4 regions of the Janthinobacterium sp. BJB301 genome follow, and region 4 is predicted to be linked to each of the others. Evidence: predicted binding sites of a transcription regulator. Region 4 holds the regulator's gene; each other region holds the start of a gene.
The links. Region 4 encodes LexA, which represses DNA repair genes until DNA is damaged. Its sites were predicted from a motif close to ACTGTATNNNNATACAGT; they were not measured.
Positions count from the first base shown of each region.

Region 1 (7,916 bases), on a different contig from region 4:
CACCCGATGGAGAAGACCATGAAAAAATTGCTGTTCCTGTGTGTGCTCGTGCTGGCCGGCTGTGTGGGCCGGCCCGAGAATATTCATCCCGTCAATAACTTCGACACGGCCCGCTATCTGGGCAAATGGTATGAGATCGCGCGCCTCGATCATTCCTTCGAGCGGGGCCTGAGCCAGGTGACGGCCGACTACAGCCTGCGCCAGGATGGCGGCCTGAAAGTGCTCAACCGCGGCTACAAGGATGCGGACGCTGTCTGGAAGGACGCGGAAGGCAAGGCGTATTTCGTCGACAAGAAAGACGTGGGCTACCTGAAGGTGTCGTTTTTTGGTCCCTTCTATGGTTCCTACATCGTCTTCGACCTCGACCAGCAAAATTACAGCTATTCCATGATCAGCGGCCCCGACAAGTCTTACTTCTGGTTGCTGTCGCGCACGCCAACCATGGACCCGCCCTTGCAGCAGCGCCTGGTAGAGAAAGCCGCTGGCCTGGGTTTCGATACGTCAAAATTGATCTATGTAAAGCAAAACTGACCTTGCTTGCCTGCCGCCCGTTCGTGGCGGCATACCGCCTTCTGGCTGTTGCTTTTCTGCATGTTATTTCTTGCAATACCACTCTGATTCACTCACAATCTGCTCCAAAGTAGTGCGCTGCGGCGCGCTGCCATTCCGGTGGCGAGTGTCCGTTGCGCCACCGCTCGTGATTGCCGCACGGCAGATGCCTGCTATATGATACGTAGCAGTAGGTCGGTTTCGTGGCGTCTGTGCATCGTTTTTCTTCAGATAGGAATCACGCAATGAAAAACCTCAAAATCGGCGTACGTCTCGGTGGCGGTTTTGCCGCCGTCCTGCTCCTGTTGACCAGCCTGACCGTGGTGGGCATCGTGCAGATGCAAAGCGCCAGCAAGGAAACCGATGCGCTCGTCAACGTCAAGGTGCGCAACGAGCGCCTGATCGGTGAATGGACCAAGGTCATCGAGGTCAATGCGGCGCGCACGGCGGCCGCCTGGAAAGTCAGCGATCCCGAACACCAGAAGCAGTTTGAACAGGAAATGGCGGTCTCGTCTGCACGCGCCACGGAAATCCAGAACGATATCGGCAAGAGCGAACTGAGCGCGGACGAGCAGGCGCTGTACCAGGAAGTACTGAGCACGCGCAAGGCCTACACGGAAGTGCGCAAGAATGTGTTCAAGGCCAAGAATGCGGGCGACCTGGAACTGGGCAAGCGCCTGTACGAAGGCGACATGGCCGTCAAGCGCGACGTCTACCTGGCGTCGCTGAAGAAGCTGGAATTGCTGGAAGCCAAACTGCTCGATGAAACGGCCGCGCAAATCCGTTCGCGCTACGAGAATGGCCGCATGCTGCTGATCTCGCTGGGCGTGGTGGCCATCTTGCTGGGCATCGCCTGCGCCTACTGGATCACGCGCTCGATCACGCGCCCCATCACGCGTGCCGTCGAAGTGGCGGAAGCCGTTTCCGCCGGCGACCTGACCAGCCATATTGTCGTGGAAAGCCGCGATGAGACAGGGCAATTGATGCATGCGCTGAAAAACATGAACGATAAACTGGTCAGTATCGTGGGCCAGGTGCGCGCGGGCACGGAATCCATCAGCACGGCGTCGAGCGAAATTGCCGCCGGCAACCTGGACTTGTCGTCACGCACGGAAGAGCAGGCCAGTTCGCTGGAAGAGACGGCGTCTTCCATGGAAGAGCTGACGTCCACCGTGAAACTCAATGCGGACAATGCGCGCAGCGCCAACCAGCTGGCCATCGACGCGTCGCAGATCGCCAGCAAGGGCGGCGTGGTGGTGTCGGAAGTGGTCAGCACCATGGGCTCGATCAACGATTCCTCGCGCAAGATTGTCGACATCATCAGCGTCATCGACGCCATCGCCTTCCAGACGAATATCCTGGCCCTGAATGCGGCCGTGGAAGCGGCCAGGGCCGGCGAGCAGGGCCGTGGGTTTGCTGTCGTGGCGTCCGAAGTGCGCAACCTGGCGCAGCGTTCCAGCGCGGCGGCCAAGGAAATCAAGGGCTTGATCGACGATTCCGTGCAAAAGGTCGAGGCCGGTTCGCAACTGGTGGACAAGGCGGGCCGTACCATGGACGAGATCGTGCAAAGCATCAGCCATGTGACGCAGATCATGAACCAGATCACCGACGCCAGTGATGAGCAGCGCGCCGGCATCGAACAAGTCAACCAGGCCATCGGCCAGATGGACCAGGTGACGCAGCAAAACGCGGCCTTGGTGGAAGAAGCGGCCGCGGCGGCCGAATCCATGCAGGAACAGGCGGCCAAGCTGGCTGACGTGGTGGGCCTGTTCAAGCTCGATGCAACGCAGCACTATGTTTCGGCCAGTGCTGGTCCGTCCGTGACAGCGTCTGCGCCAGCAAAATCTGCCATGCGACCCGTCATGCGGCCCGCCATCCAGCCTGCCAGGCACCGTGCGCCGGCGCCAACCGTAGCCGCGCCCGCGCCGGGCAAGTCGGCGCAAGCGGAAGCTGCGCGCGCACGCGTGTCGAAGGCGCCGGTGGCGTCGGGCGCCGACGAATGGGAAGAGTTTTAAGCGCAGATTCCCCTTGGCATGGCGTGGGCGCTACAATCGCGGCTTGAAGACAGCCGCGAACGCGCTCCGCCATGACTACCCGCCGTACCTCCAGCCCGATTTCCAGCGCTATCTCCAGCCCTGCCGCTGCCTCGTCCTCCCTGGCGGAACCGGCCAAACGGGCGCGCTGCCCAGCCTGCCTGCGCGCCGCATCCAGCTGCATCTGCCGCTGGATCGCCCCCGTTTCCCACGCGGTGGACGTGCTGATCCTGCAGCATCCGCTGGAAATCCACAATGCCAAGGGCAGCGCCCGCTTGCTGCACCTGAGCTTGCCCAACAGCCGCATGTTGACGGGCGAGCAGTTTGCTCCCGATACGCTCGCTGAATTGCTGGACGGCAAGCACAACGTGCTGCTGTATCCGGAGACGCCCGGCGACCGCTCGCTGGGCATCGCGCCGCCGCCAGCGCTCGACCCTGCCATCTTGCTTGATCCGGCCCGATTCTCGGCCCGGTTGCGGCTGGTGGTGCTGGACGCTACTTGGCGCAAGAGCCGCAAGATGCTGTATCTGAATCCCCTGTTGCAACAGCTGCCGCGCCTGCCCCTGCGCGATACGCCCGCATCCCATTACCTGATCCGCAAGGCGCACGCGCCAGACCAGCTATCGACCCTGGAGGCGACGTGTTATGCCCTCATGCAGTTGGAGCAGGACGCGGAGCGCTTCGTTCCCCTGATCGCGGCATTTGACGGTTTTGTCGCGCAGCAGTTGAGTTATGTCATGCCGCATGGCGAAAAAGCGTGAAACAGCATTACGCCAGCCCTTGATCTTGTCCGCACAGCGGCATAGTATACTGTACGTATATACAGTTGATGGGGCCGTTCATGAAAGCAATCATTCCAGAGCACGATGACAGCTTCGCCGGGCAAGCCATGTTGCCGCCGCAATCGCTGAAAGCCCGGAAGGGGCGCGGGGCAGTCTCGAACCTGCAAGGGCGCTACGAGGTGCACGCGCGCGCCGGTTTCGATGACGGCTGGAGCGTGGGCGGCCTGGATGAGGAGGCTGGAGAGGCGGCGGCGCCGGGCTGGAAGACGCAGGTCAGCGACGAGCAGGCGCGCACCATCCTCACGCGCAATGCTTCGCCCGATTTGCCGTTCAATGTCTCGCTGAATCCATACCGGGGCTGCGAACATGGCTGCATCTATTGCTTTGCCCGCCCCACGCACAGTTATCTGGGGCTATCGCCGGGCCTGGACTTCGAAAGCCGCATCTACGCCAAGGTGAACGCCCCCGAACTCTTGCGGCGCGAACTGGCCAAGCCATCCTATGTGACCGAACCGATCGCCGTGGGCGTCAACACGGATGCGTATCAGCCGTGCGAACGCGAACGGCAGCTGACGCGGCGCGTGCTGGAAGTGCTGCACGAATGCGACCACCCCGTGGCGCTGATCACGAAATCGTCGCTGATCGAGCGTGATATCGACATTCTGGCTCCCATGGCGGCCCGGCGCCTGGCCGCCGTGGCCGTCACTGTCACCACGCTCGACCCGGCCATCGCGCGCACCTTGGAGCCGCGCGCGGCCGCCCCGGCGCGGCGCTTGCGCACGATCCGCACCCTGACGGAGGCGGGCATCCCCGTGGGCGTGAGCATTGCGCCCATCATCCCGTTCGTGACGGAACCGGAAATCGAGCAGTTGCTCGAAGCCGTGCGCGACGCGGGCGCCATCCACGCCCATTATGTGGTGCTGCGTCTGCCGTGGGAAGTGAGCCCCCTGTTCCAGCAATGGCTGGAAGCACACTTCCCCGAACGGGCCCAGCGCGTGATGAACCGGGTGCGCGAAATGCGTGGCGGCAAGGATTACGACAGCGCGTTCGGCGCGCGCATGCGGGGGGAAGGCGTATGGGCCGACCTCATCCGCCAACGCTTTGAAAAAGCCGTGCACCGGCTGGGCTTGCATGGCAAGGGCGGCCGCTTCAAGCAGCTCGATTGCACGCAGTTCCGCCGCCCGCTGGTGGTGCCGCCGCTGGGCGCGAAAGTAAAAAATGGCAATGCGGGGCAGCTGGATTTGTTTTAAGTTAAGTCATTGTCACGGCCGAGAATGCTGGGGCGCGCTCACAAGCTGAAAGGCGGGCGACGCTGACCTGCGGCCGGGGGAAGGTCGCCGGGAGTGGCGCGCCATCGTCCGGGAACCCGGAGACAGGGTCTTGCCCGGGCACCGCAGGGTGCCGCGGTGCTGCCGTGCGGTGCTATGTTGGGGCGCTATCCTGCCGCGTTATCCTGTGTCTGTGTCTGTGTCTGTGTCTGCATCTGTGCCAGATGTTGCTCGATGGCAAAGACATGGGGGTCGCTCTTGCCCAGTTCGCGCAGGGCGCTGGCCAGGTGCAGCAGGTATTCGCTGTTCGGGCCGCTGGGGCCGTTTGAACGGGCGATCTGGCGCGCGATGTCCAGTTCCGGAGCGGCACCGAGGAAGGCGGCGTTTTCCTCGTTGGCGATGTACACCAGGCCTTCAACCTTGCTGCCATCGTCGAAGATGATGTCGGTGGCTAAACGCAGGTAGCCGTTCTTTTCGCGGTGGTCGAGGTGGGCGAAGACTTCGGGCGTGATCAGGTAAGCCATGCCGTCGCACACGGCGCCTGCCTGCGGCACGATGGTGGCGACCCGGCCTGGCGCCATCGGCGTGCCCCGGTGGTCGTGCGAACCTTGCCAGAAGCGCCGCGTCCAGCCGGCGATGCTGGCCGGGCGGCGCTCGATGTAGGGGAAATCGGCCTTGTAGATCAGCGAGCCATAGCCGAACAGCCAGACCTGTGCGTGGCCGTCGAATTTGTTCATGCGCTGGTTGATGGCGATGGTGGCGGCGTCGATGGACGACAGCTCGTTCAGGGCAGCTTGGGTCATGGTGCGGGCGGTATGGAGTGATGTGCCATTATAAAGGGGCGGCGGCCGAACCGTCCGCAGGCAAGGCCACACGTGCTGCGCCGCCGTTCGCCCCCACGTTCCATTCGTGCGTCTCGACGAACTGGAACAGGAAGGCCATGAAGCTTTCGGCCGCCGGCGACAGCGACCGTCCCGTCTTCGTGTAGACGAAGAAGCGCCGCGTCAGTTCCGGCTCGTGCAGGGCGCGCATGTGCAAATTATATAGTTTGACCATCGGTTCCGCGTACGGCAGGCAGACCGTGATGCCGAGGTTGGCGCTGACCATGGCCAGCGCCGTCGTCATGAAGGTCACTTCGTTATAGGGATTGAGCGACAGCTCGCGAAACGCGCCGTGCATGTCGCGCAGCAGGCGTTCCGTAAATTGTCCCTGCAGCGAAATGAACGGGTAGTCGCCCACGTCGGCCCAGGTGACCCTTTCCTTTTGCCGCAGCGGGTGCTGTTCGGGAAAGACCAGCACGAAGGGCATTTCGAACAGCACTTGCGCGGCGATTTCCGCCGTCGGATCGCGCTCGGGGCCGATGCCGAAATCGACTTCGCCGCTGAAGACGCGCGCCGAGACATTCTCCACGGGGCAGTCGACCAGGCGCAGCTGCACGTCCGGGTGCGCCTGTCGGTAGGCGGCGATCACTTCCGGCAGTAGGGTGCACGCCATCATCTGCGGCGCGGCAATGCGCACCAGGCCTGTCTTCAGGGCCTTGCGCTGGGCGATGCCAGCCATGGCGCCATCGAGGTCTTCGATCATCTTTTCAAACAGCGGATACAGTTCGCGGCCGATTTCGGACAGCTGCGTCTTGCGCGTGCTGCGCTCGACCACGCGCACGCCCAGCACGCTTTCCAGTTCCTTGATCAAGCCGCTCAAGGCGGACTGCGTCACGTGCAGGTATTCGGCGGCCAGGGTAAAACTGCCGGTCTTGGCCAGTGCCACGAAGGCGCGCATCTGCCGCAGGCTGGGACTCATAAGATAATCCGATAAATCAATGGTTAAAAATTGTTTGTATGATAGCTGGAACTCGATTCTAATGGTGAAAAGCTGAAAAACAGGCCAGCCATTGCGCCCAGGGCGCCATCCATTGGAGACAAGCACATGAAGATCAAGCAAATCCACCACGTCGCCTACCGCTGCATCGACGCGAAGAAGACCGTCGAGTGGTACGTCAAGCATTTGAACATGAATTTCGTCCTCGCCATCGCCGAAGACCTGGTGCCGTCGACCAAGGCGCCGGACCCGTACATGCACGTCTTCCTCGACGCGGGCCAGGGCAATGTGCTGGCCTTCTTCGAGCTGCCGACGCAGCCGCCGATGGACCGCGACCGCAATACCCCGGCCTGGGTGCAGCATCTGGCGCTGGAAGTGGGCAGCATGGAAGAGCTGCTGGCCGCCAAGGAGCGCCTGGTAGCCGGCGGCATCGAGGTGCTCGGTCCCGTCAACCACGCCATCTTCCAGTCGATCTATTTCTTCGACCCCAACGGCCACCGCCTGGAACTGGCGGCCAACGTGGGCACGCCCGAGATGATGGCCAAACTGGACGCCGTCAAATGGGAAATGCTGGAAGAATGGTCGCAGACGCGCCGCGCGCCAAAACACGCCGCCTGGATGCACGCGCCGGCGCAAGCCTGAGCGCAGTAGCTTGAATACGGCAGACCGACACTCTCTGACATACATCGAACAAGGAACACCATGAAACTCGCAACCCTGAAAAACGGCAGCCGCGACGGCGCCCTGATCCTCGTCAGCCGCGACTTGCGCCAGTACCAGCGAGTGGCCGCCATCGCGCCCACCCTGCAGGCGGCGCTCGACAACTGGGACGCCGTCGCGCCCAAGCTCGAACTTGCCTACGCGGACCTGAATGCAGGCAAGGCGCCGGACGCCCAGCCCTTTGACGCGGCGCTGTGCCACTCGCCGCTGCCGCGCGCCTACCAGTGGGCCGACGGTTCCGCCTATATCAACCACGTGGAGCTGGTGCGCAAGGCGCGCAACGCGGAGGTGCCGGCTTCGTTCTACACGGACCCGCTGATGTACCAGGGCGGCTCCGACAGCTTTATCGGTCCGCGCGACCCGATCTTCGCGCTGTCCGAAGAGTGGGGCATCGACCTGGAAGCGGAAGTGGCGGTGATTACGGGCGACGTGGCCATGGGCGCCGGCGTGGACGACGCGGCGAAGGCGATCCGCCTGGTGATGCTGGTCAACGACGTCTCGCTGCGCAACCTGATTCCGGGCGAACTGGCCAAGGGTTTCGGTTTCTTCCAGTCGAAGGCGGCCAGCGCGTTTTCGCCCGTCGCCGTCACGCCCGATGAACTGGGTGCCGACTGGGCGGACAGCAAGCTGCACCTGCCGTTGCTGGTTGACCTGAACGACAAACCGTTCGGCAAGCCGAATGCGGGCGAAGACATGACATTCAACTTTGCCCAACTGGTGGCGCATGCGGCGAAGACGCGCGAACT
Region 1 is NZ_PDZJ01000001.1:2,815,832-2,823,747, reverse strand. It holds gene CSQ91_RS12535 (lipocalin family protein) at 19-531, shown strand; gene CSQ91_RS12530 (methyl-accepting chemotaxis protein) at 795-2,564, shown strand; gene CSQ91_RS12525 (tRNA-uridine aminocarboxypropyltransferase) at 2,636-3,343, shown strand; gene CSQ91_RS12520 (PA0069 family radical SAM protein) at 3,472-4,614, shown strand; gene CSQ91_RS12515 (gamma-glutamylcyclotransferase) at 4,800-5,435, opposite strand; gene CSQ91_RS12510 (LysR family transcriptional regulator) at 5,464-6,432, opposite strand; gene CSQ91_RS12505 (VOC family protein) at 6,559-7,092, shown strand; gene CSQ91_RS12500 (fumarylacetoacetate hydrolase family protein) at 7,153-7,916, shown strand, end outside.
Region 1: a site for LexA is predicted at 3,392-3,409, ahead of CSQ91_RS12520 (PA0069 family radical SAM protein). Genes of this name have one in related genera too.

Region 2 (7,916 bases), on a different contig from region 4:
ACCCGGCCGCCGGCAGTGTATTGATACTGCGTCATGCTGCCGTCCGGATAACTGATGGAACGCACCAAGTCGCCCGCATGATAGGCAAGATGCGTCGTCTGGCTGCCATTGAGCGTCGTTGCCAGCAGGCGGCCCATGTCATCGTAAGCATAGGTACTGGCGACACCATTGCTGTCGGTATAGCTCGATGGGCGCCCCATGCCGTCATGGCCTGCCCACGCTTGCTGGTGGCCCAGCGGATTCGTCATGCCAGTCAGGTTGCCGCGCGTATCGTAGTCATAGCGCGTGACTGCGGCACCACCAGGCAGGCTGCGCGATACTGTCCAGCTCGACATGGTGCTGTTCGGATAAAACGTGTACGTGTGCACGAATTTCTTTTGCTTGCCGGTCTTCAGATCATCCCAGGTTTCGCTCTCGAGCTTTCCCGACGGGGCCCACGCATGGTAGTAGGTATAGCTGACGCGCAAGTAGGCTACGTTGCCCGCATTGCGGTATTCGGTCTTCTCAATTTCATTCCCATTCCAGCTATGCACGACCGTCTGCGCCGCGCCCGTGCCTGCCGCCGTCGTCTGGCTCAGCAGGCGGCCGCCGGCGTCATAGCTGTAGTCCGTCTTGTTGCCATTCCAGTCCAGCGTATAGTCGACGTAGCCGTTGGCGTCATACGCGGTGCTGGCGGCCGCCGCGGCGCACGTCGCCGTGCCGGCGCGGGAAACCGATGTCGGCTTCAGCTCGCCACCGATCAGGGCAAACTTGTGGGTGGTCGCTTGTTGACGCGCATCGGTCACCGTCGTTTGATTGACGCCATAGACGAACGTCTCGCGCTCCTCTCCACCCTCGAGGCCGCTTTCGCTGACCCGGCCATCGGCGAAATACGCATAGCGGCCATGGCGCTGCCCATTGATGCTGATCCCCGTCAACAAAACGGGATTGGCCATCTCGTAGTGATACTCGCGTACCTCCTGGCTGGCTGGCGCCGTGACCTTGGCGAGCATGCCGCTGGCATGGTATTCATAGTTCCAGTCATTGCCCGCCGGATCACGCACGCGGCTCACCTTGCCATTGCCGCCCCAGGTGAACTGGATCAGCTGGCCGCTGCTGTTGCTGACACTGGCAAGCTGGTTGGGATTGGCGCCGTACTGGAAATTGAGTTGCGCGCCGGCCCCTTCCACGATGGAGACAATTGCCCCCACTTTATTGTAGGTATAGGTATTGCCGTTGGCCCACAAGGTCCAACCGGCGCCTGGGGCATACACCATTTCGCCGCTGCGCGCGGACTTTCCGGATAAGTACAAATAAGATTTTGCGCGCGGATCCTGAGGCGAGGGGAACTCGTTCTCTCCGACGAATTGATAATTGGTGGTGCTGCCGGTGGGATCGGTCACCGTCACGGAACGGGGTATGCATCGCCCCGTTCCCGTATTGCCGCAATTCGGTTCCTTCAACCTGGGCACATCCACGTTGGACAGCCACTGCGGTCCGAACAGGGTGCCGACCGCATGCTTGCTGCGATAGGTTCGCTTCAGCCCCAGGCCGTACAGGCCCAAGGACTGGAAATCCACCTCAGGCTTGATCTTCTCGCCGGTGGCAATGACCACCGGATGCGCCGTCATGGCACCGCAGCGATTGATATTCGTATTGGCATTCGATGACGCGGCATCGGTATTGGCGGGGCCTGGCGTGCCGGCACCGCGCGAGGGACGGTTGTAGAGGTCGAACATGTCGCCGGGCCAGCGGCAAAATACACCGCTCATGGCAACGCAGTCTTCATAGGCCTGCCGTTCCCGCTCGGCGGTAACGGTGATGGTGGGCATGGTATAGCTTTGTGCAAACGGACTCTGGAAGAAGAGGACGAGGAATACTAAAACGAGTTTTTTCTGGAATAGGCTGAACATGAGAGTGAATCGGAGGTATTTTTGGCTAAGCGTCTCAAAGAATGAAACGCCAGCTAACATTGACATGTTAGCACTATATTTCATTGCTTATACGTAATGTCCTTACCGTTTTCAGGCCATTCTTCCATATTCAAAAGACACGGCCCTTTGCAGGCAATGTCGCTGCACATTCCTGATATACTGTATATAAACACAGTATATCGAGGTGAGCCATGGAATTGACGGACAAGCTGGAAATCCTGGCCGATGCGGCCAAGTACGACGCGTCCTGCGCCAGCAGCGGCGCGCCCAAGCGCGATTCCATCGGCAAGGACGGCTTTGGCGCCACCACGGGCATGGGCATTTGCCACAGCTATACGCCGGACGGGCGCTGCGTTTCGCTGCTGAAAGTACTGCTGACGAATTACTGCCTGTACGATTGCCAGTACTGCGTCAACCGCCGCAGCTCGAATGTGCCGCGCGCGCGGTTTACGGTGGCCGAGGTGGTCAAGCTGACGGCCGACTTTTACCTGCGCAACTATATCGACGGCCTGTTCCTCAGTTCCGGCATCATCCAGTCGGCCGACTATACGATGGAGCAGCTGGTGCAGGTGGCGCGCGAGTTGCGCGAGGTGCACCAGTTCCGCGGCTATATCCACCTGAAAACCATTCCGGACGCCGATCCCGCCCTGATCGCACAGGCGGGCCGCTATGCCGACCGGCTCAGCGTCAATATCGAACTGCCGACGCAGGACAGCGTGCAAAAGCTGGCGCCAGAAAAAAGCGTGCATACGATTAAGCTGGCCATGGGCGCCATCCGCCGCAAGCTCGATGAGAAAGCGGAAGAACCGCGCGCGCCGCGTTTCGCGCCGGCCGGGCAAAGCACGCAGATGATCGTCGGCGCCGACGCCAGCGACGACCAGCAAATCCTCTCCACGGCTGAGACCTTGTATGGCAGCTACAAACTCAAGCGCGTGTATTACTCGGCCTTCAGCCCCATCCCCGACAGCCCGAAAAGCGTGCCGCTGGCGCCGCCGCCCATGCTGCGCGAACACCGGCTGTACCAGGCCGATTTCTTACTGCGCAGCTATGGTTTCCAGGCCAGCGAACTGCTGCCCGCCACGGGCGGCAACCTGGCGCTCGACATCGATCCGAAACTGGCGTGGGCCCTGGCGCACCGCGAACATTTTCCGCTGGACTTGAACCGCGCGGCGCAGCACATGATTGCCCGCGTGCCCGGCATCGGCCTGCGCAACGCGCAGCGCATCGTCGACCTGCGCCAGTTGCGGCAAGTGCGCTACGCCGACCTGTCGCGCCTGCGCTGCAGCATGAAGAAAATCGCTCCCTTCATCATCACGGCCGACTACTTTCCCGCGCGCGACACCACTGCCTCGGAACACCTGCGCCGCGCCATGGCGGAAGCGCCGCAGCAGATGAATTTATGGCCGGAGCTGCAGGCCGCATGAGTACGGTGGTGCGGCTGGCGCAATCGTTCGACGAGTGGCGCGCGGCCGCGCGCGAACTGATCGCGCGCGGCGTGCCGCCTGCCGACGTTGCCTGGCAGTCACAGCCCGGTGATGGCGACCTGTTTTCCTCGACGCCAGATGCGACGGATACCAGCGCGCCACTGCTGCGCCTGCCCCGTTCCCTGGTGGAATTGCTGGAAAGCGCCGCCTGTTTCAACGTGCATGACCGCTGGGCATTCCTGTACCAGGTGCTCTGGCGCTGGCAACTGGACCAGCACGATGTACTTTCTCCCGCCGACGCGGACGGTGCGCGCCTGCATGCCATGGCCAAGGCCGTGCGCCGCGAAGAGCACGACATGCATGCGTATGTGCGTTTCCTCGAGCGGGCGGAAAGTGAGGGCGCACCACGCTTCGTGGCCTGGTTCGAGCCCACGCACGAGGTGCTGCCGCAGGTGGCGCGCCACTTCGCCCGCCGCATGGGAGCCAACAGCTGGATGATCGCCACGCCGACCGCCAGCATGCTGTGGGATGGCACGACCTTGCACGCGGGACCGGCCCTGCTGCGCGGCGCGGCCGATATCGACGATGCGGGCGAAGCCCTGTGGCTGACCTACTACCGCAGCATCTTCAATCCCGCGCGCGTCAATGCCGGCCTGCTGCGCAGCCATATCCCCTCGCGTTTCTGGAAGAATTTGCCGGAAGGCGCCATCGTGCCCGCCATGCTCAGCGGCGCCGCCAACGGCGAACGGCGCACGGGCCAGACGGCCAGCGTGGGCCAGCGCAGCGGCGCGACCATGATCCCGGTCTCCGCCGAGCGCGCCCAGCCCCCGCGCGACCTGCCCACCACCCTGGACCAATGCCGCCGCTGCGCGCTGTGGCAGCACGCCACGCAAGCCGTGCCCGGCACGGGGCCTTCTCAGGCGCGCATCATGCTGGTGGGTGAGCAGCCGGGCGACCAGGAAGACCTGGCAGGCTTGCCGTTCGTGGGCCCGGCCGGCGCGCTGCTGGACCAGGCGCTGCAGGAAGCGGGCATGGCACGCGACAGTATTTACCTGACCAATGCCGTCAAGCATTTCAAGTGGGAACCTCGTGGCAAGCGCCGCCTGCACAAGACGCCAGCGCAGCGCGAGATCCTCGCCTGCCATGGCTGGCTGGAACAGGAATTGGCCAGCGTGAAACCGCAAGTGATCGTGGCGCTGGGCAGCACGGCATTGAAGTCCATCCTGCAGGACGGCGCGGCAAGCATGACGCCGCTGGTCGGCACGCCCATCCGGCACGATGGACGCTGGGTGGTCGCCGTATATCACCCCTCGTATGTGCTGCGCGCGCCGGATGAGGGGAGCCGGCGGCAGGCTTACGAAGTGATCGTGGCGGGGTTGCGGCAGGCGCTGCTGCTAGGGCAGGATAGCCATCACAGCGTTGAAGCAGGCACTTCCTGCCCCTCATCGCGCCGCGCATAGCGTTGCGCGATCACGGCGCAGATCATCAGCTGAATCTGGTGGAACAACATCAGCGGCAAGATCACCATGCCCAGCGAACGGGTGGAAAACAGCACCTTGGCCATCGGCACGCCGCTGGCCAGGCTTTTCTTCGAGGCGCAAAAGACGATGGCGATTTCGTCTTCCTTGTTGAAACCCAGGCGGCGGCTGATGAAGGTGGAAATGCCCAGCACCAGCGCCAGCAGCAGCAGGCTGATCAAGCCCAGGGCGACCAGGGTTTCCACCGAAATCGTATGCCACAGGCCTTCGCTGACGGCTTCGCTGAAGGCCGTGTAGACCACCAGCAAGATCGAACCCTGATCGACATATTTCAGGGTGGCTTTATGGCGGTCAACCCAACGGCCGATCCAGCGACGCAGGAACTGGCCGGCCAGGAATGGCAGCAGCAGTTGCATGACGATGGACAGCACGGCGTCCACCGACGACTTGCTTTCCGCGCCCTTGGCCACCAGCAAGCCCACGAGGATGGGGGCGAGGAAGATGCCGATGAAGTTCGAGGCCGAGGCGCTGCAGATGGCGGCCGGTACGTTGCCGCGCGCCATGGCCGTCATGGCGATCGAGGATTGCACAGTAGAGGGCAGCGCGCACAGGAACAAAATGCCCATGTACAGGTCGGGCGTGAGGAAGGTCAGCGCCAGCGGACGCAGGGCCAGGCCCAGCAGCGGAAACAGGACAAAGGTGCTGGCCAGCACCAGCAAGTGCAGTCGCCAGTGCATGGCGCCGGCCACCACGGCTTCGCGCGACAGCTTGGCACCATGCAGGAAGAACAGGGCGCCGATGGCAATCGTGGTGATGTTGCCGAAGACCACGGCCGTCTGGCCCGTGCAGGGCAGGAATGTGGCCAGCCCCACGGTGACGAGCAGGGCGATGGTGAAATTATCGGGTTTCAGATTGCGCAACAGGGCAGCGGGGGAAAAAGAAGACATGCGGTAGCCTGGTAACGGTACAGCCTTGCAACAGCATGCTGTGCCGGGGATGACAAACAGCGCCGGGAGCGGCGCCAGTACTGGCTATTCTACCTGTATTGCCCAATTCCTTGCCTGATGGCATGGCCTGGCTTTTCGGCGCAAACCGGACAGACAAAAAAATGCCCTGTCCGCAGACAGGGCAACCCGGAGTAAAGTACAGCGCGAGGCGTTACCGCGAGGGGATTAACCGGCGGCTTTGACTTTCAGCTCGTTCTTGATTTCTTTCACGCCGCTCACGGAAGCGACGATCTGCACGACGCGGTCACCCGCTTCGGCGCTCGGCACGTCGCCCGACAGGACGACCACACCTTGCTGGGTTGCTACCTTGACTGGCAGGGCAGCGGCTTGCGCATCGGCGCTCAGGGCGGCCTTGGCCGAGGAAGTGATGGTTTCATCAGGGACGGCAGCGGCAGCGTTGGCGGCCACTACGGTGTCAGCAGGAGCTTGTGCTTTTGGGGCGGAGTCAGCTGCATGCGAAGCGGTGATCGAGGCGCCCGACAGTACGATAGCGGCAACCAGGGTATTGAACAGTTTCGATGTTTGCATGGTAGTTCCTCTCAATGAAGTTAAAAGCTTCTTACTTGGATAAAGCAACACTTTGAAGCGTCACATCTACCCATACAGCAAGCACCGTGCCAGCTTTTAAATTTCCTTGAAAATCAACGACTTACATTCTAACTCGATTTTTCCAGCGTGTTTCAGACGGATCTGGCCGGAAAAACGGGGCTTTTTGTCGCCTGACAGCGACAGCTTGTGGCAAGACCGTCAATGTTTTACGCCAAGTCCCTGATTTTCAAAGCTTTATTTTTGTCGCTATTCAGCGACAGGGTCGCCGTCAAGCCGGAACAGGGCCGGCGTCAGCTCGTATTTCTGTAATAAACGATAGAACTCCGTGCGGTTGCGGTCGGCCAGGCGGGCCGCGTCGGCCACATTGCCATCCGTCAGGCGCAGCAATTGGATCAGGTAATCGCGCTCGAAGCGCTGCTTGGCTTCGTTGTAGCTGAGCGCCTCCAGGGACGGCACGCGCAGCGCGCGCTGCACCAGGGACAAGGGCACCAGCGGCGCCGTGGCCAGCGCGCACACTTGCTCGACGACATTGACCAACTGGCGCACATTGCCGGGCCATGGCGCGGCCACCAGGGCAGTCAAGGCATCGGGCGCGAAGCCATTCAGGGGTTTCTGGTACTTGGCCGCCAGTTTCTGCAGGAAATGGTTCGCCAGCAGGGAGATATCTTCGCGGCGCTCGGCCAGCGGCGGTAGGGTCAAGGTCACCACGTTCAGGCGGTAATACAAGTCTTCGCGGAATTGCCCCTCCTGCATGGCCACGTCCAGGTCGCGGTGCGTGGCGGACAGGAGCCGCACGTCGACCGGACGCGTCTGGTCGGCGCCCACGGGGCGTACGGCCCGCTCCTGCAGCACGCGCAGCAGTTTCACCTGCAGCGGCAAGGGCATGTCGCCGATCTCATCTAAAAACAGGGTGCCGCCATCTGCCGCCTGGAACAAGCCTTCACGATTGCCGACGGCCCCCGTAAACGAACCTTTGACGTGGCCAAACAGTTCCGATTCCAGCAGCTGCTCGGGAATGGCGCCGCAGTTGACGGCAATGAACGGCGCCTTGGCGCGACGGCTGGCGTTGTGCAGGGCACGCGCCAGCAATTCCTTGCCCGTGCCGGAGGGTCCGCGGATCAGGATGCTGGCGTCCGATCCCGCCACCAGCTTGGCTTCGGCCAGCAGTTCGGCCATCTGCGAACTGCGGCTGATCAGCTCGGCACGCCAGCTCTCGTCACCGGACGCTGCCGCCGGCATGACGGTGGACAAGTTGATGGCATACGCCACTTTTTCCATCAGCAGCTTGCCGTCGAACGGTTTCGTCAGGTAGGCAAACGCGCCGCGCGCCGTCGCGTCGACGGCGTCGGGGATGGTACCGTGCGCCGTCAAGAGAATCACGGGCAGGGCCGAATGCTGGCGGCGGATTTCATCGAACAAGGCCAGGCCGTCGCGACCCGGTAATTGCACGTCGGTAATGACCAGGGCCGGCAATTCCACGGCCAGGCGCGCCAGTGCCGCTTCCGCGCTGCCCACGGCCGTGACCCGATAGTTGCCCGCCTTCAG
Region 2 is NZ_PDZJ01000004.1:72,899-80,814, forward strand. It holds gene CSQ91_RS22360 (RHS repeat-associated core domain-containing protein) at 1-1,892, opposite strand, end outside; gene CSQ91_RS22365 (putative DNA modification/repair radical SAM protein) at 2,105-3,337, shown strand; gene CSQ91_RS22370 (UdgX family uracil-DNA binding protein) at 3,313-4,797, shown strand; gene CSQ91_RS22375 (bile acid:sodium symporter family protein) at 4,749-5,762, opposite strand; gene CSQ91_RS22380 (BON domain-containing protein) at 5,988-6,350, opposite strand; gene CSQ91_RS22385 (sigma 54-interacting transcriptional regulator) at 6,618-7,916, opposite strand, start outside.
Region 2: a site for LexA is predicted at 2,072-2,089, ahead of CSQ91_RS22365 (putative DNA modification/repair radical SAM protein). Genes of this name have one in related genera too.

Region 3 (7,916 bases), 780 kb from region 4:
CGCTTCCTGCGCCGGATCGATGGCGACCACGCCCCATTGCTCTGGCGGCGGCGTCTGTTCCTGGGCTATGACGCCCCACAGTTCTGCGGGCGGCTCCTGCGCGGGTTCGTCGATGACGCCCCACAAGTCGGCCGGTTCCATCGGCGGCGCTGCTGGCGCTTCCGCTTCGGGTGTTTGCGGTTCCGGCAATTCCTCGGCAAACAGGTGCGCATGGCGCAGCGCGTATTCATACGCTTCGCGCAGTTCCTGGAAGGCGGCCGGATCGTCTTCGGGACGCGTCACCTTCAGACGCTTCGCATACGCGCGCTTGAGGGTGCGCTCGTCGCCCGTCGGCTCCGTGCCCAGGATTGCCCACAGGCTGCGCTGTCCGTTGTCCATGCCGCCGTCCATTTACAGGAAGCTCTCGCTCTCGACCTGGCGCAACACTTCGTCGAGCGCCTGGCGTGCCTTGCGGATGGTGTTCGGGTCCTGCGTTTCCAGCGCGGCCTGGAAGTTGGCCGTGTGCGCCGCCAGGTACTGGCGCACGTCGCCCAGAGACTGTTCGTACAGCCGGTCGGCGCGCGTGACCAGGGTGCGGTTTTCCATCTGCTCGCGCGGGTGGATCTTCAGGTCGGCCAGTTCCGCAAAGCGCTGCTCGATCTGTTCCGGCGTCATCACGCCCGCGTTGTCGCTGATGATCATCTTGTGCTTTTCCTGCGTGGCCAGCACTGTCACTTCCGCTTCCAGCACGCCGCTGACGTCGTAGGTGAAGCGCACGTCGATGCCGATTTCGCCCGCCTTTTTCGCGGGTATCGGGAAGCTGATCTTGCCGAGGAAGACATTGTCGGCCACCAGGCGCGACTCGCCCTGGAAGATAGCCACGTTGATTTCCTTCTGGTTGTCGTGGATGGTGGTGATGTTTTCCGTGCGCGAGACGGGCACCACGGAATTGCGCTCGATGATGGGCAGGTAATGCCCGCCTTCATACTGGTTCGCGCCGACCTGGCGCGAAATGGAAATGCCCAGCGAGTACGGCGCCACGTCCGTCATGACCACTTCGTCGAGCGCCGCGTCGCGCATCTTGAGTCCCGCTTGCACGGCGGCCCCCAGCGCCACGGCTTCGTCCGGATCCAGGTGGATGGCGGGGAAGCGGCCGAACATGCGCGAGACGAGTTTGCGCACCAGCGGCATGCGCGTGGCGCCGCCGGCCAGCACAACTTCATTCAATTCCGCGGCGCGGATGGTGGCGTCGCGCAGCGCCCGTTCCACGGGCAGGCGCAGGCGGGCTAGCAGGGGCTCGCACAATTGCGCCAGTTTGTCTTCGCTGATCTCCCAGCTGTATTCCTTGTCCTGGTAGCGCGTGGCCATGCGCACGGATGGCTGGTCCGACAGCAGGCGCTTGACGCGCTCTGCCTCATCGCGCAGCAGCTGCTGCTGGCGCGGGTCGAACAGGCGGCTGCCGGCCGCATCGCGCAAGCCGCTGCCTTCCAAAAAGGCGTCGACCAGCACGGTGACGAAGTCTTCGCCGCCCAGAAAATTGTCGCCGGCCGAGGCGCGCACTTCCATCACGCCTTCGAACAGTTCCAGGATCGACACGTCGAAGGTGCCACCGCCCAGGTCGAAGACGAGGAATTTGCTTTCCTGTTCCTTGTCGCGGATGCCGTAGGCCAGCGCGGCGGCCGTCGGTTCGTTCAGCAGGCGCTCCACGCGCAAGCCCGCCAGCTGGCCGGCGATGCGCGTGGCCTTGCGCTGCGCATCGCTGAAATACGCGGGCACGGTGATGATGGCTTCCTCGACCTTGTGCCCCAAGAAGGCTTCGGCATCTTCCTTCAGCGCGCGCAGCACCATCGACGACAGCTCTTCCGGACGGAATTGCTGCGTGCCGAGGGTGATCTTCTTTTCACTGCCCATGTAGCGCTTGAAGACGGCCGCCGTCAGTTGCGGGTGCGTCTGCAGGCGCTCGCGCGCGGCGCGGCCCACCAGCACGGTGCCGTCGTCGTCGATGCTGACGCACGACGGCGTCAGGTGTTCACCGAGCGCATTCGGGATGATGGAAGCCTTGCCATCGCGCCAGATGGCGACCAGGCTGTTGGTGGTGCCCAGGTCGATACCGATGATCATCAGATATCCGCCTCCGCCTCATTGCCGTGTTCTTCGATCCAGGCGCGGCGTCCGGCCGCTTCGCCTTTGCCCATCAACATATTGAAGCGGGAGGCCGAGGCCATGTGGTCGACTTCACCGAGCGTGACGGGCAGCAAACGGCGCGTGTCCGGGTTCATCGTCGTTTCCCACAGCTGCTCGGCATTCATCTCGCCCAGGCCCTTGAAGCGCGAGATCGACCAGGCGCCCTGTTTCACGCCTTCCTTGCGCAGCTTGTCCTCGATGGCAAGCAGTTCGCCGTCGTCGAGCGCATAGATTTTCTGCATCGGCTTCTTGCCGCGCGCCGGCGCATCCACGCGGTACAAAGGCGGACGGGCGATGCAGATGTGTCCCTTGTTGATCAGGGCCGGGAAGTGCTTGAAGAACAGCGTCAGCAGCAGTACCTGGATGTGCGAGCCGTCCACGTCCGCGTCGGACAGGATGCAGATCTTGCCGTAGCGCAGGCCGGACAGGTCGGGCGTATCGCCCACGCTGTGCGGATCGACGCCGATGGCGACGGCAATGTCGTGGATCTCGTTATTGGCGAACAGGCGGTCGCGGTCCGTTTCCCACGAGTTCAAGACCTTGCCGCGCAGGGGCAGGATCGCCTGGAATTCCTTGTCGCGCCCCATCTTGGCCGAACCGCCCGCCGAGTCGCCCTCGACGAGGAACAGTTCATTGCGCGCGATGTCCGACGATTCGCAGTCGGTCAGCTTGCCGGGAAGGACGGCCACGCCCGAGGATTTTTTCTTTTCCACTTTTTGCAGCGAGCGCTGACGCGACTGCGCCTGCTTGATCACAAGATCGGCCAGCTTCTTGCCGTAGTCGACGTGCTGGTTCAGCCACAGTTCCAGCGGCGGCTTGGTGAAGGTCGAGACGAGGCGCACGGCGTCGCGCGAGTTCAGGCGTTCCTTGATCTGGCCCTGGAATTGCGGGTCCAGCACCTTGGCCGACAGCACGAAGGAAGCGCGCGCGAACACGTCTTCGGGCAGCAGCTTCACGCCTTTCGGCAGCAGCGAGTGCATTTCGACGAAGTTCTTCACGGCGCCGAACAGGCCGTCGCGCAAGCCCGATTCGTGCGTGCCGCCATTCGAGGTGGGGATCAGGTTGACATACGATTCGCGCACGATGGTGCCTTCTTCCGTCCACGCCACCACCCAGGCCGCGCCTTCGCCCTCGGCAAAGCCTTCCGAGTCCGGGCCCGCATACTGCGCGCCTTCGAACAGGGGAATCAGGGTTTCGCCATTCGATACCTGCGCCAGCGTTTCGGTCAGGTAGCCGCGCAAGCCTTCCGCGTACTGCCAGGTCTGCGTGTCGCCCGTCTTCGCGTTGGTGAGCGTCACGGTGACGCCCGGCAGCAGCACGGCTTTCGAGCGCAGCAGGCGTTGCAGCTCCGTTTGCGAGATGTTGGGCGAATCAAAATATTTTGCGTCGGGCCAGGCCGTGACGCGCGTGCCCGACTTCTTGCCGTCGCGCGGGGCGGGGCGGGAATTCAAGGGCTCGATCACGTCGCCATTCGCAAACACCATGTGGTGCAAGCCGTTGCCGTCGCTTTCCTTGCGCCAGACGGTGATTTCCAGGCGCGTCGACAGCGCATTGGTGACGGACACGCCGACGCCGTGCAAGCCGCCCGAGAACGCGTAGGCGCCGCCCGAACCCTTGTCGAACTTGCCGCCCGCGTGCAGCCGTGTAAACACGATTTCCACCGTCGGCACGCCTTCCTCCGGGTGCAGGCCGACGGGAATGCCGCGGCCATTGTCTTCGACGGTAATGCTGCCATCCGTGTTTTGCGTGACGGCGATATGCGTGCAATGACCGCCCAGCGCCTCGTCGGAGGCATTGTCGATCACTTCCTGAATGATGTGCAGCGGATTTTCAGTGCGGGTGTACATCCCCGGGCGCTGCTTGACGGGTTCCAGTCCTTTCAGGACACGGATGGATGATTCGCTGTAGTCGGATGCTGGTTTTTTAGTGGCCATACGTGTTCAAGCTAAGTAAAGACAGTGGTTGGAACGCCAGGCCAGGGCACTGCGGGCGCAATGACAGCGGCGGCGATAACTGTATGAATATACAGTATATCCCGTCCAGCGTCACTGGGGGAGGGCAGTGCGGCAGGCTTGGCGTCCTTGTGCGGACGCTCGCGCATTCTATCTTGATCGGCGGGCAATAGCGCTACTCCAAGGCAACAACAGTGCGCCGCGCGCGTGGTTTTGCGCCAATTGTGCTGGATTTTATGCGGTAAAGCCGCCGTTTTTACATCTTGTTTACAGCTGCCTCCCCAGTCTTTACGAATTTTTTAGACCCTTTTGGCTAATCTGCTCACTATCAAAACAAACCTGAATGAGGGTGGGAATGGATCTCGTGTATCTCGGCTTGATTGCCGTGTTTTTCGTCGTGGCGGCCGGCTTTGCCGTCGCCTGCGACAAATTAGGGAGCGTCAAATGAACGCGTTTTATGTGCTGGGCGCCGTCGTCTCGGCTGGCCTGCTCGTGTATTTGCTGGTGGCGCTGCTGAAGGCGGAGGAACTGTGATGACGACGCAATCGATACTGTTACTGGTGGCTTTCCTCGCCGTGCTGCTGGCCGCCGGCTATCCGCTGGGCCTGTACATGGCCAGGGTGGCCGGCGATGGCCCCGTGCGCGGCCTGGGCTGGCTGCAAAAGCTGGAAAACCTGCTGTACCGCTGGTCCGGCCTTCCCGCCGACAAGGCCATGGGCTGGAAAAGCTATGCCATCGCCCTGATCGTCTTCAATACCGTGGGCGCCGTCTTCGTCTACGGCCTGCAGCGCCTGCAGGGCTTCTTGCCCTTGAATCCCCAGGGACTGGGCGCCGTCAGCCCCGATTCCTCGTTCAATACCACCGTCAGCTTCGTCGCCAATACCAACTGGCAGGGCTACGGCGGCGAACAGACCATGAGCTACCTGACCCAGATGCTGGGCCTTGCCTGCCAGAACTTCTTTTCGGCGGCCACCGGCATCGCCGTGATCTTCGCGCTGGTGCGCGGCTTCGCCTCGCGCTCGGGCAAGTCGATCGGCAATTTCTGGGTCGACCTGGTGCGCTCGACCCTGTACATCCTGCTGCCGCTGTCCCTGGCGCTGTCCGTCGTCTTCATGGGCGAAGGCATGATCCAGAATTTTTCCGCCTACAAGGAAGTGACCCTGCTCGACCACGTGGCGTATGAAACGCCGAAAGTGACGGCCGACGGCCAGCCCGTGCTGGATGCGGCCGGCAAGCCCGTGATGGAAGCGCAGGTGGCGACGACGCAGACGATCTCCATGGGCCCCGTCGCGTCGCAGGAGTCGATCAAGCTGCTGGGCACGAATGGCGGCGGCTTCTTCAACGCCAATTCCTCGCATCCGTATGAAAACCCCACCGTGCTGTCGAACTTCCTGCAGATGCTGGCCATCTTCATCATCCCCGCCGGCCTGTGCTTCACGTTCGGCCGCATGGTGGGCGACATGCGCCAGGGCTGGGCCGTGCTGGCCGCCATGACCCTGATCTTTGTCGTCATGACGGCTGGCGTGATGAGCGCCGAGCAGCAAGCCAATCCTGCCCTGCAAGCCCTGGGCGTGGACCAGCAGGCCAGCAGCCTGCAATCGGGCGGCAATATGGAAGGCAAGGAAACGCGCTTCGGCATCAGCTCCTCGACCCTGTTCGCGGCGGTGACGACGGCCGCATCGTGCGGCGCCGTCAATTCCATGCACGATTCCTACATGCCCCTGGGCGGCATGGTGCCGCTGCTGTTGATGCAGTTCGGCGAAGTGATTTTCGGCGGCGTGGGCACGGGCCTGTACGGCATGCTGATGTTCGCCATCCTGGCCGTCTTCATCGCCGGCCTGATGATAGGCCGCACGCCCGAATATCTGGGCAAGAAAATCCAGGCCTATGAAATGAAGATGGTGTCGCTGGCCATCCTGGTCACGCCAGCCCTGGTCTTGACGGGCACGGCGATCGCCGTGATGGTCGAACCGGGCACGGTTGGCGTGGCCAATCCGGGCGCGCATGGTTTTTCCGAAATCCTGTACGCCTTCACGTCGGCGGCCAACAACAACGGCAGCGCGTTTGCCGGCCTGTCCGCCAACACGCCGTTCTACAACGTGATGCTGGCGATCGCCATGTGGTTCGGCCGCTTCGGCGTGATCGTGCCCGTGCTGGCGGTGGCCGGTTCGCTGGCGGCCAAGCAGCGCCTGTCGGCCAATGCCGGCACCATGCCCACGCACGGCCCCATGTTCATCGGCCTGCTGATCGGCGTTGTCGTGCTCGTCGGCGTTTTGAATTACGTTCCCGCGCTGGCCCTGGGCCCGATCGTCGAACACCTGCAACTTTTCATCAAATAAGAGGCTACCATGTCACGCACAAGCCTGACCTTGTTCGATTCCGCACTGATCGGCCCCGCCGTCGTCGATGCGTTCAAAAAACTCGACCCCCGCACGCAGTGGCGCAGCCCCGTGATGTTCGTCGTCTACGTGGGCAGCATCATCACGACCCTGCTGGCCATCCAGGCCCTGAATGGCCAGGGCGAAGCGCCATTCGGCTTCATCGTCGCCGTCGCCGTGTGGCTGTGGTTTACCGTGCTGTTCGCGAACTTTGCCGAGGCGCTGGCCGAAGGCCGCAGCAAGGCGCAAGCCGCGTCCCTGCGCGCCCTCAAGCAAACGGTGATGGCAAAGAAAATGCAGACGCCGAAATACGGCACTTCCTGGCTGCCCACGCCGGCCACCGACCTGCGCAAGGGCATGACGGTGCTGGTGGAGGCGGGCGACGTCATTCCCGCCGACGGCGAAGTGACGGCCGGCGTGGCCTCCGTCGACGAAAGCGCCATCACGGGCGAATCGGCGCCCGTCATCCGTGAATCGGGCGGCGACTTTTCCGCCGTCACGGGCGGCACCCGCGTGCTGTCGGACTGGCTGCTGGTGCGCGTTTCCGTCAATCCCGGCGAAGCCTTCATCGACCGCATGATCGCCATGGTCGAAGGCGCCAAGCGCCAGAAGACGCCGAATGAGATCGCCTTGACGATCCTGCTCGTCGCCCTGTCGATCGTGTTCCTGATCGTCACCGTGACCCTGCTGCCGTATTCGCTGTTTTCCGTGGCGGCGGCCGGCAGTGGCACGCCGGTGACCATCACCGTGCTGATTGCGCTGCTCGTGTGCCTGATTCCGACCACCATCGGCGGCCTGTTGTCCGCCATCGGCGTGGCCGGCATGAGCCGCATGATGCAGGCCAATGTGATCGCCACGTCGGGCCGCGCCGTGGAAGCGGCCGGCGACGTGGACGTGCTGCTGCTCGACAAAACGGGCACCATCACCCTGGGCAACCGCCAGGCTTCCAGCTTCGTGCCGGCGCCCGGCGTGACGGAGCAGCAGCTGGCCGATGCGGCGCAGCTGGCCTCCCTGGCCGATGAAACGCCGGAAGGGCGCAGCATCGTCGTGCTGGCCAAGCAGAAGTTCAATATCCGCGAACGCGAGATGGCCAGCCTGCACGCCACCTTCGTGCCCTTCACGGCGCAGACGCGCATGAGCGGCGTGGATATCGCGGGCGAACAGCAGGTACGCCAGCTGCGCAAGGGCGCGGCCGACTCCATGAAGAAGTACGTGGAAGCGCTGGGCCAGCCGTATCCGGCCGAGGTGGGGCGCGCCGTAGACGACATCGCCCGCCGCGGCAGCACGCCGCTGGTGGTGGTTGACGACGGCCGCGTCATGGGCGCCGTGGAGCTGAAGGATATTGTCAAGGGCGGCATCAAGGAGCGCTTCGCGGAACTGCGCCGCATGGGCATCAAGACCGTCATGATCACGGGCGACAACA
Region 3 is NZ_PDZJ01000002.1:880,591-888,506, reverse strand. It holds gene CSQ91_RS17315 (J domain-containing protein) at 1-378, opposite strand, end outside; gene CSQ91_RS17310 (molecular chaperone HscC) at 391-2,100, opposite strand; gene CSQ91_RS17305 (DNA topoisomerase IV subunit B) at 2,100-4,097, opposite strand; gene kdpF (K(+)-transporting ATPase subunit F) at 4,560-4,649, shown strand; gene kdpA (potassium-transporting ATPase subunit KdpA) at 4,649-6,454, shown strand; gene kdpB (potassium-transporting ATPase subunit KdpB) at 6,464-7,916, shown strand, end outside.
Region 3: a site for LexA is predicted at 4,176-4,193, ahead of CSQ91_RS17305 (DNA topoisomerase IV subunit B). Genes of this name have one in related genera too.

Region 4 (7,916 bases):
CGGCCATGGCAACCGCGGTCTGCGGTTTCAATACGCCCGTCGAGACCACCGTGGCGATCGCGTTGGCGGCATCGTGGAAGCCGTTCATGAAGTCAAACAGCAGCGCGAGGACGATCAACAGGCCTAGCACGTAGATGCTGATTTGTATGGTCATTGTAGTTTCTTTTCTGATTCTGGTTCAGGACAGGCCCAACGCTTACGCGTTTTCGACGATGATGCCTTCGATAATATTGGACACATCTTCGCAACGGTCGGTCACGGTTTCCAGAATTTCGTAGATCGCTTTCAGCTTGATCAGGTTGCGCACGTCCGGCTCATCGCGGAACAGCTTGGACATGGCGGCGCGCATCACGTGGTCGGCGTCCGATTCCAGGCGGTCGATCTCTTCGCAGATGGCGACGATCTTGCGCGAGTTGTCCATGTTGTGCAGCATGGCGACGGCGTCGCGCACTTTTTCGGTACAGGCCAGCACCAGTTCGGCCAGGCGCTTGGCTTCCGGCGTGACGGCTTTCAGGTCGTACAGCGAAACGGTTTGCGCCGCATCTTCCAGCAGGTCGAGGATGTCGTCCTGGCGCGTGATCAGCTGATGGATGTCGTCGCGGTCGATCGGCGTGATGAAGGTCTTGTGCAGCATTTCCACGGTGGCGTAGGTGACTTTGTCCGCCTGTTTCTCGATGCTTTCGATCGCATGCACGCGGTTTTCCAGGTCGTCGAAATTGGTCATCAGGCCGAGCATCTCTTTGGCGCCCTTGACGCACAGTTCCGCGTGCTGGTTAAACAATTCAAAAAACTTGCCCTCAGTGGGCATCAAGCGTCCAAACATGTCATTCTCCGTTAAGCATTGAGTCGTGTTATTTACTACAGAAAGCCGCCCCTTTTGATGAAGGGGCGGCCAATGGAATATCAGTGCTGCTGTGTTAGTCGCCTTGGTAAAGCGCCAGGCCACCACTGTAATTGCCAAATTTGGTGTACTGCCCCATGAAGGTGAGGCGGATGCTGCCGATTGGACCGTTACGTTGTTTACCGATGATGATTTCGGCCGTTCCCTTGTCTGGCGAGTCGGGGTTATACACCTCGTCGCGGTAAATGAACAGGATCACGTCGGCATCCTGCTCAATAGCGCCCGATTCGCGCAAGTCGGACATGACAGGACGTTTGTTCGGGCGTTGCTCCAGCGAGCGGTTCAGCTGGGACAGCGCGATCACGGGGCAACCGAGTTCTTTCGCCAGGCCTTTCAAGCCCCGTGAAATCTCGGAAATCTCCGTGGCGCGGTTGTCGCCCGGCGTATTGGCCGACATCAGCTGCAAGTAATCGACGATGATCAGGCCCAGCTTGCCGCATTGACGCGACAGGCGGCGCGAACGGGCGCGCAATTCGATCGAGTTGAGCGCCGGCGTTTCATCGATGTACAACTGCGCGTCGTTCATCTTCTGGATCGCATTCGTCAGGCGCGGCCAGTCCTCGTCGTTCAGGCGGCCCGTGCGCAGGCGGTGCTGGTCGAGCTGTCCGACGGAGCCGAGCATACGCATGGCCAGCTGGGCGCCGCCCATCTCCATCGAGAACACGGCCACGGGCAAGCCGCTGTCGATGGCCACGTTTTCGCCGATGTTGACGGAAAACGCCGTCTTGCCCATCGACGGACGGCCCGCCACGATCACCAGGTCGCCCGGCTGCAGACCGGAGGTCATGCGGTCGAGGTCGATGAAACCGGTGGGCACGCCCGTGATTTCACTCTGGTTGTCGCGGCTGTACAGTTCGTCGATGCGCTCGACCACTTGGGTCAGCAGGGGCTGGATGGCGGTCCAGCCCTGGGCGCCGCGCGCGCCTTCTTCGGCGATGGCGAAAATCTTCGACTCGGCCTCGTCAAGCATCTGCTTGACTTCCTTGCCTTGCGGGCTGAAGGCCGTGCCGGAAATATCGTCGGCGACGGTGATGAGCTTGCGCAGCACGCCGCGGTCGCGCACGATCTCGGCGTAGCGCCGGATGTTCGCGGCCGATGGCGTGTTTTGCGCCATGGCGTTCAGGTAAGCGAGTCCGCCCACATCATCGGCCTTGCCGAGCTGGGTCAGGGTTTCAAAAACAGTAATGACATCGGCTGGCTTGGAAGCGTTAACCATCTTGACGATTTGCTCGAAGATGATGCGATGGTCATAGCGATAGAAATCCTCCGCATGCATGAAGTCGGCGATGCGGTCATACGCGGCATTGTCGCGCAGCAGGCCACCGATAACGGATTGTTCTGCTTCGATCGAATGCGGCGGAATACGGAGGGAATCCAGTTGCGGATCAGAGGGGGCGTTCATGGCGCGAATTATACCCGCTTCGGCGTGCTGGCAAAAATAAAGGGCTGAAATTGAGCGAAAAAAAGGCCACAAAAAAGCCGGGCGAACCCGGCTTTTCATAGTGCGGCAACGCTTGCGGGCCAGGCCCGCAGACGATTACGCGTTCGCGTCTGGTACGACAGCGATAACAACTTCCACGACCACGTCGGTGTGCAGAGCAACCGAAACGTTGTGCTCGCCAACGATCTTCAGCGGGCCGGTAGGCATGCGGATTTGTGCTTTTTCAACAGCAAAACCTTGCTTGGTCAGCGCTTCAGCGATGTCGAAGTTGGTGACGGAACCGAACAGACGGCCATCAACACCAGCTTTTTGAGCAACTTGAACGGTCAGGCCGCTCAGTTTTTCGCCCTGGGCTTGCGATGCGGCCAGTTTGGCGGCAGCAGCTTTTTCCAGTTCGGCGCGCTTGACTTCGAATTCAGCCACAGCGGTTGCCGTAGCACGACGTGCCAGGCGTTGCGGGATCAGGAAGTTACGTGCGTAACCGTCTTTGACTTTGACGACTTCGCCGAGGTTACCGACGTTAACAACTTTTTCTAACAGAATGATTTGCATAGTTCTTCTCCAGGAATATCTGACCGATTAAGCGTGGTGCAGATCGGTGTATGGCAGCAGCGCGAGGAAGCGAGCGCGCTTGATTGCGGTGTCAACTTGGCGCTGGTAGTGCGCTTTGGTACCGGTCAGGCGTGCTGGCATGATCTTGCCGTTTTCTTGGACGAAGTCTTTCAGCGTGTCGACGTCTTTGTAGTCGACTTGCTCAACGTGAGCTGCGGTGAAGCGGCAGAACTTCTTGCGTTTGAACAACGGGTTTTGCTGTTTGCGTTTTTCTTTAAGCTTGAGCTTATTTTTGTCGAACTTTTTACCGAATGCCATGTCAGGCTCCTGTATCTAAAATGCGCTAGTCAGAATTGACTGCACTAAAATCAATGATGTGAAACACCAAACTCTTGCTGTTGCGGCTCTTCCTGGCCAGGAAACCCGTGAACTGATACACCCCGCTCAAGCTTGCCTGACTGAACCTGCCTGAAATTTCGCCAGCGGCTAGCGCGGCAACATCAAACTCGGTCAAACGGGCAATCCCTGCTTCCATCTGCTGCGAACTGTGTTGCAATACTGCATTCACAATCGGCAGCCCTGCCGGGGTATAGCGCAATATTTCGCGCTCGGCAATGATGGCGGTTACTTGTAGCTGGTTCAGCGCACGATCCTGGTCAAGAATTAAGCTGCTGCTGCGGCTGGAGCGGCTGCTGGTGCTTCGGTGCGGTGGCTTTTGGCCGCGTCTTCGCGTTGTACCGATTTCATCATCGGCGAAGGAGCTGTTTCAGCTTTCTTCATTTTAACGGTCAGGTGACGCAACACGGCATCATTGAATTTGAATGCTGTTTCCAACTCGACCAGGGTCTCGTTGTCGCACTCGATGTTCAGGCAGATGTAGTGTGCTTTAGGCAGCTTTTGGATCGAGTAAGCCATTTGACGGCGGCCCCAATCTTCCACGCGGTGAACCGAACCGCCGCGGGTGGTTACGCTGGCTTTGTAGCGTTCGATCATCGCGGGCACTTGCTCGCTTTGGTCCGGATGGACGATAAAGACTATTTCATAATGACGCATGCAAACTCCTTCAGGTCGGATTGATAATCGCCCACCCCGGCGTCAAGACGGGTGTGGGAAGGTCAGCCGAAGATTATAACCGCCTTTTGCAAACGTTTCAATCATTCCTTCCACCAGCGCCCGAAAAGCCCGCGCGCCACCGTGCTTTCCGCCCCTGGACAAGTATTTCTTGCGAAATTCGCCCAAAACACGGAAATCCCCTTGCATAGTGGGCGATACTGTACAAAAATACAGACTGTTCATATAGACAGCATTTTAGTATGCACCCACCGCTCATGATCAAGCTGACAGCACGACAAGAACAAATCCTGAACCTGATCAAGGACGCGATTGAAAACACGGGCTTTCCTCCCACCCGTGCCGAAATCGCCAATGAACTGGGTTTCAAATCGGCCAACGCGGCCGAAGAGCATTTGCAGGCCCTGGCCCGCAAGGGCGCGATCGAGATTTCTCCCGGCACCTCGCGCGGCATCCGCCTGATCGGCGCGGCCGCTGAAGCCCTGCCATCGAAAGTGCCGGCAGCGCTGCTGATGTCGCTGCCCCTGATCGGCCGGGTGGCGGCAGGCTCGCCCATTCTGGCACAGGAAAACCTGGAAGCGAGCTACAACGTGGACCCCGCCCTGTTTTCGGCCAAGCCCGACTTCCTGCTGAAGGTACGCGGCTGGTCCATGCGCGACGCCGGCATCATGGATGGCGATTTACTGGCCGTCAAGAAGGTCGATAGCGCCAAGAATGGCCAGATCGTTGTCGCCCGCATCGGCGACGAAGTCACCGTCAAGCGCTACAAGAAAACGGGTTCCGTCATCGAATTGCTGCCGGAAAACCCCGACTTCAAGGTCATCACCGTATCGCCGGAAGATGAATTCGCCCTGGAAGGTTTGGCGGTAGGCTTGATGCGCAGCTGGCATTGAACCACCGCATGTAAAAAGGGCCGCAACAGCATGACTGTTGCGGCCCTTTTTTATTGCCCAGGCGTTTTATGCGTCCAGGGCGCTACGGAAATCCTCGAGCAAGTCCGCCTCATCCTCGATACCGACGGAGACGCGGATCAGGGATTCGGCGATGCCCATGCTGGCGCGGCGCTCGGCGCCCATCTCGTAAAAGATCGTATGGGCGACGGGAATGACCAAGGTGCGCGTGTCGCCGAGATTGCTCGCTGGAATGGCAAGATTGAGACGATTGAGGAAATCGAAGCAATCGATGCCATCCTTCAGCTCAAAGCTGAACAGCGAGCCATAGCTGCGGAACAAATCCGTCGCCAGCGCGTGCTGCGGATGCGCGGCCAAGCCCGGGTAATGCACGGCCGCTACCCGCGGGTCGGCGGCCAGCATGGTGGCCAGCGCCAGGGCGTTCGAGCAGGTGCGGTCCATGCGCAAGGCCATGGTTTCCGCGCCGACGGCGATATGGTGCGCCGCTTCCGGCCCCAGGGATGCGCCGAAATCGCGCAAGGCCTTGGCGCGGATTTGCGCGATGCCCCACTGCGCCGGCGCCGCCTTCTTGTAATTGTCGAAAATATTCGGATACTGCGTCCAGTCGAACACGCCCGTGTCCGTCAAGCTGCCGCCCAGGGCATTGCCGTGGCCGCCGATGGATTTTGTCAGCGCATTGACCACCAGGCCCGCGCCCACGGCTTTCGGGCGGAACAGGTAGGGCGTCGTCATCGTATTGTCGACGATGTACAAAATGCCGCGTTCCTTGCACAACGCGCCGATCTTCGCCAGATCGGCGATCTGCGTGCGCGGATTGGCGATGGTTTCGACAAACACGATGCGCGTTTGCGGCGTGATGGCGGCGGCCACATTGGCCACGTCGGTGGCGTCGACGAACGACACGCCGATGCCCTGCCCCGTCACCGTTTGCCACAGGCTGTTGGTGTTGCCAAACAAAAAGGCCGACGACACGACATGGTCGCCCGCGCGCAAGAGCGCCTGCACAACGGCGCCGATGGCGCCCATGCCGGTGGCGAAGCACAGCGTGGCGACGCCGTCTTCCATCTTGTTGACCTTGTCTTCCAGCGCGGAGACGGTCGGATTGCCCTGGCGGCCGTAGCGGAAGCCGGGCTCCTTGCCCTGGAATACGGATGCGAGCTGGCGCGCATCGCCGTAGCCGAAGGCAACGGAAGTATGCACGGGCTTGTGCAGGGAACCGTGCTCGATGCCCTTGCGGCGGTCGTTATGCAGGATGGTGGTGGTAAAGCCGTAGTTTTTTTTATCGTTCATGATCGCGGAGCAAAAAAAGCCCGGCGCTAGCCGGGCAAGATAATTACGCTTCTGTTGTCGCCAGGTTCAGGTTCAGCTGGGAACGCGGCGTATCTTCGGGCGCTGCCGCCTTCGGATGGTGGCGCGCATATTCCAGGCGGTCCAGGTATTCCTGCGACACGTCGCCCGTCACGTACACGCCATCGAAGCACGACGCTTCGAAGTTGGTCAGGGCCGGGTTGACGTCGGCGATGGCCTGCTTGAGCGCGCCGATATCCTGGTACACCAGGTAGTCGGCCGTGATTTCGCGGCACACTTCTTCCGTCGTGCGGCCATAGGCGATCAGTTCGTCGCGCGTCGGCATGTCGATGCCGTACACGTTCGGGTAGATCACCGGCGGCGCAGCCGAGGCGAAGATGACTTTCGTCGCGCCTGCTTCGCGCGCCATCTGCACGATTTCACGGCTGGTGGTGCCGCGCACGATGGAATCGTCGACCAGCAGCACGACCTTGTCCTTGAATTCGGACGGGATCGCGTTGAGCTTCTGGCGCACGGATTTCTTGCGCGCCGCCTGGCCCGGCATGATGAAGGTACGGCCGATATAGCGGTTCTTGATGAAGCCTTCGCGGTACTCGATGTTCAGCGCCATGGCCAGCTGGATGGCGGCCGGACGCGAGGAATCGGGAATCGGCATGACCACGTCGATATGCACGCCTGGCAATTCGGCGCGGATCTTCTCGGCCAGGTACTCGCCCATTTTCAGGCGCGTGGCGTACACGGAGGCACCGTCGATGACGGAGTCGGGACGGGCCAGGTAGACGAATTCGAACACGCACGGGTTCAGGCTGGCATTGTCGGCGCATTGGGCGCTGTGCAATTGCTTGTCAGCATCGATGAAGACGGCTTCGCCGGGACCGATGTCGCGCACGAAGCGGAAGCCCATGCCTTCCAGGGCCACGGATTCGGAAGCGATTAGGTATTCCGGACCTTGCTCCGTTTCATTGATGCCCAGGCACAGCGGGCGGATGCCGTGCGGATCGCGGAAGGCCAGCAAGCCCACGCCGGCGATCTGCGCCACGGCGGCGTAACCACCCTTGACGCGGCGGTTCAGCACGGTAACGGCCTTGAAGATGGCTTCCGGGTCCAGGTTCAGGCCCGTCGTCGCTTCCTGGATTTCATGCGCCAGCACGTTGAGCAGCACTTCCGAATCGGAATCGGTATTGATGTGGCGGCGGTCGTTCTTGAACATTTCCAGCTTCAACTGTTCCCAGTTGGTCAGGTTGCCATTGTGCGCCAGGGTGATGCCGAACGGCGCATTCACATAGAACGGTTGTGCTTCCTCTTCGCTCGACGAACCGGCCGTCGGGTAGCGGCAATGGCCGATGCCCGTCGTGCCTTGCAGCGAACGCATGTTGCGCGTACGGAAGACGTCACGCACGAGGCCATTGGCTTTGTGCATGGAAAACATACTGCTGTGATTGGTCGCAATCCCTGCCGCGTCCTGACCGCGATGTTGCAGGAGCAACAATGCATCATAGAGCAATTGATTGACAGGTTGATGGGAAACGACGCCGACGATGCCACACATGGTGTGCTCCTAAACTGTGCTACTGATTTTAAAAAAAATTCAAAATTTCACATGCTGCGCGTAAGCGGCAGGCAGATAAGGCTTGATGGCGCGCGCGCCCTGCTCCGCGAGCGGGCTGAGCTGCGCGTTTTTCCAGAATGGCTGCTGCGGTATGGAAGTCATGCCACACAAGATGACGGCGGT
Region 4 is NZ_PDZJ01000002.1:100,442-108,357, forward strand. It holds gene CSQ91_RS13780 (inorganic phosphate transporter) at 1-154, opposite strand, end outside; gene CSQ91_RS13785 (DUF47 domain-containing protein) at 197-823, opposite strand; gene CSQ91_RS13790 (replicative DNA helicase) at 918-2,303, opposite strand; gene rplI (50S ribosomal protein L9) at 2,439-2,894, opposite strand; gene rpsR (30S ribosomal protein S18) at 2,922-3,212, opposite strand; gene priB (primosomal replication protein N) at 3,238-3,537, opposite strand; gene rpsF (30S ribosomal protein S6) at 3,558-3,947, opposite strand; gene lexA (transcriptional repressor LexA) at 4,223-4,858, shown strand; gene CSQ91_RS13820 (cystathionine gamma-synthase family protein) at 4,925-6,166, opposite strand; gene purF (amidophosphoribosyltransferase) at 6,210-7,733, opposite strand; gene CSQ91_RS13830 (CvpA family protein) at 7,773-7,916, opposite strand, start outside.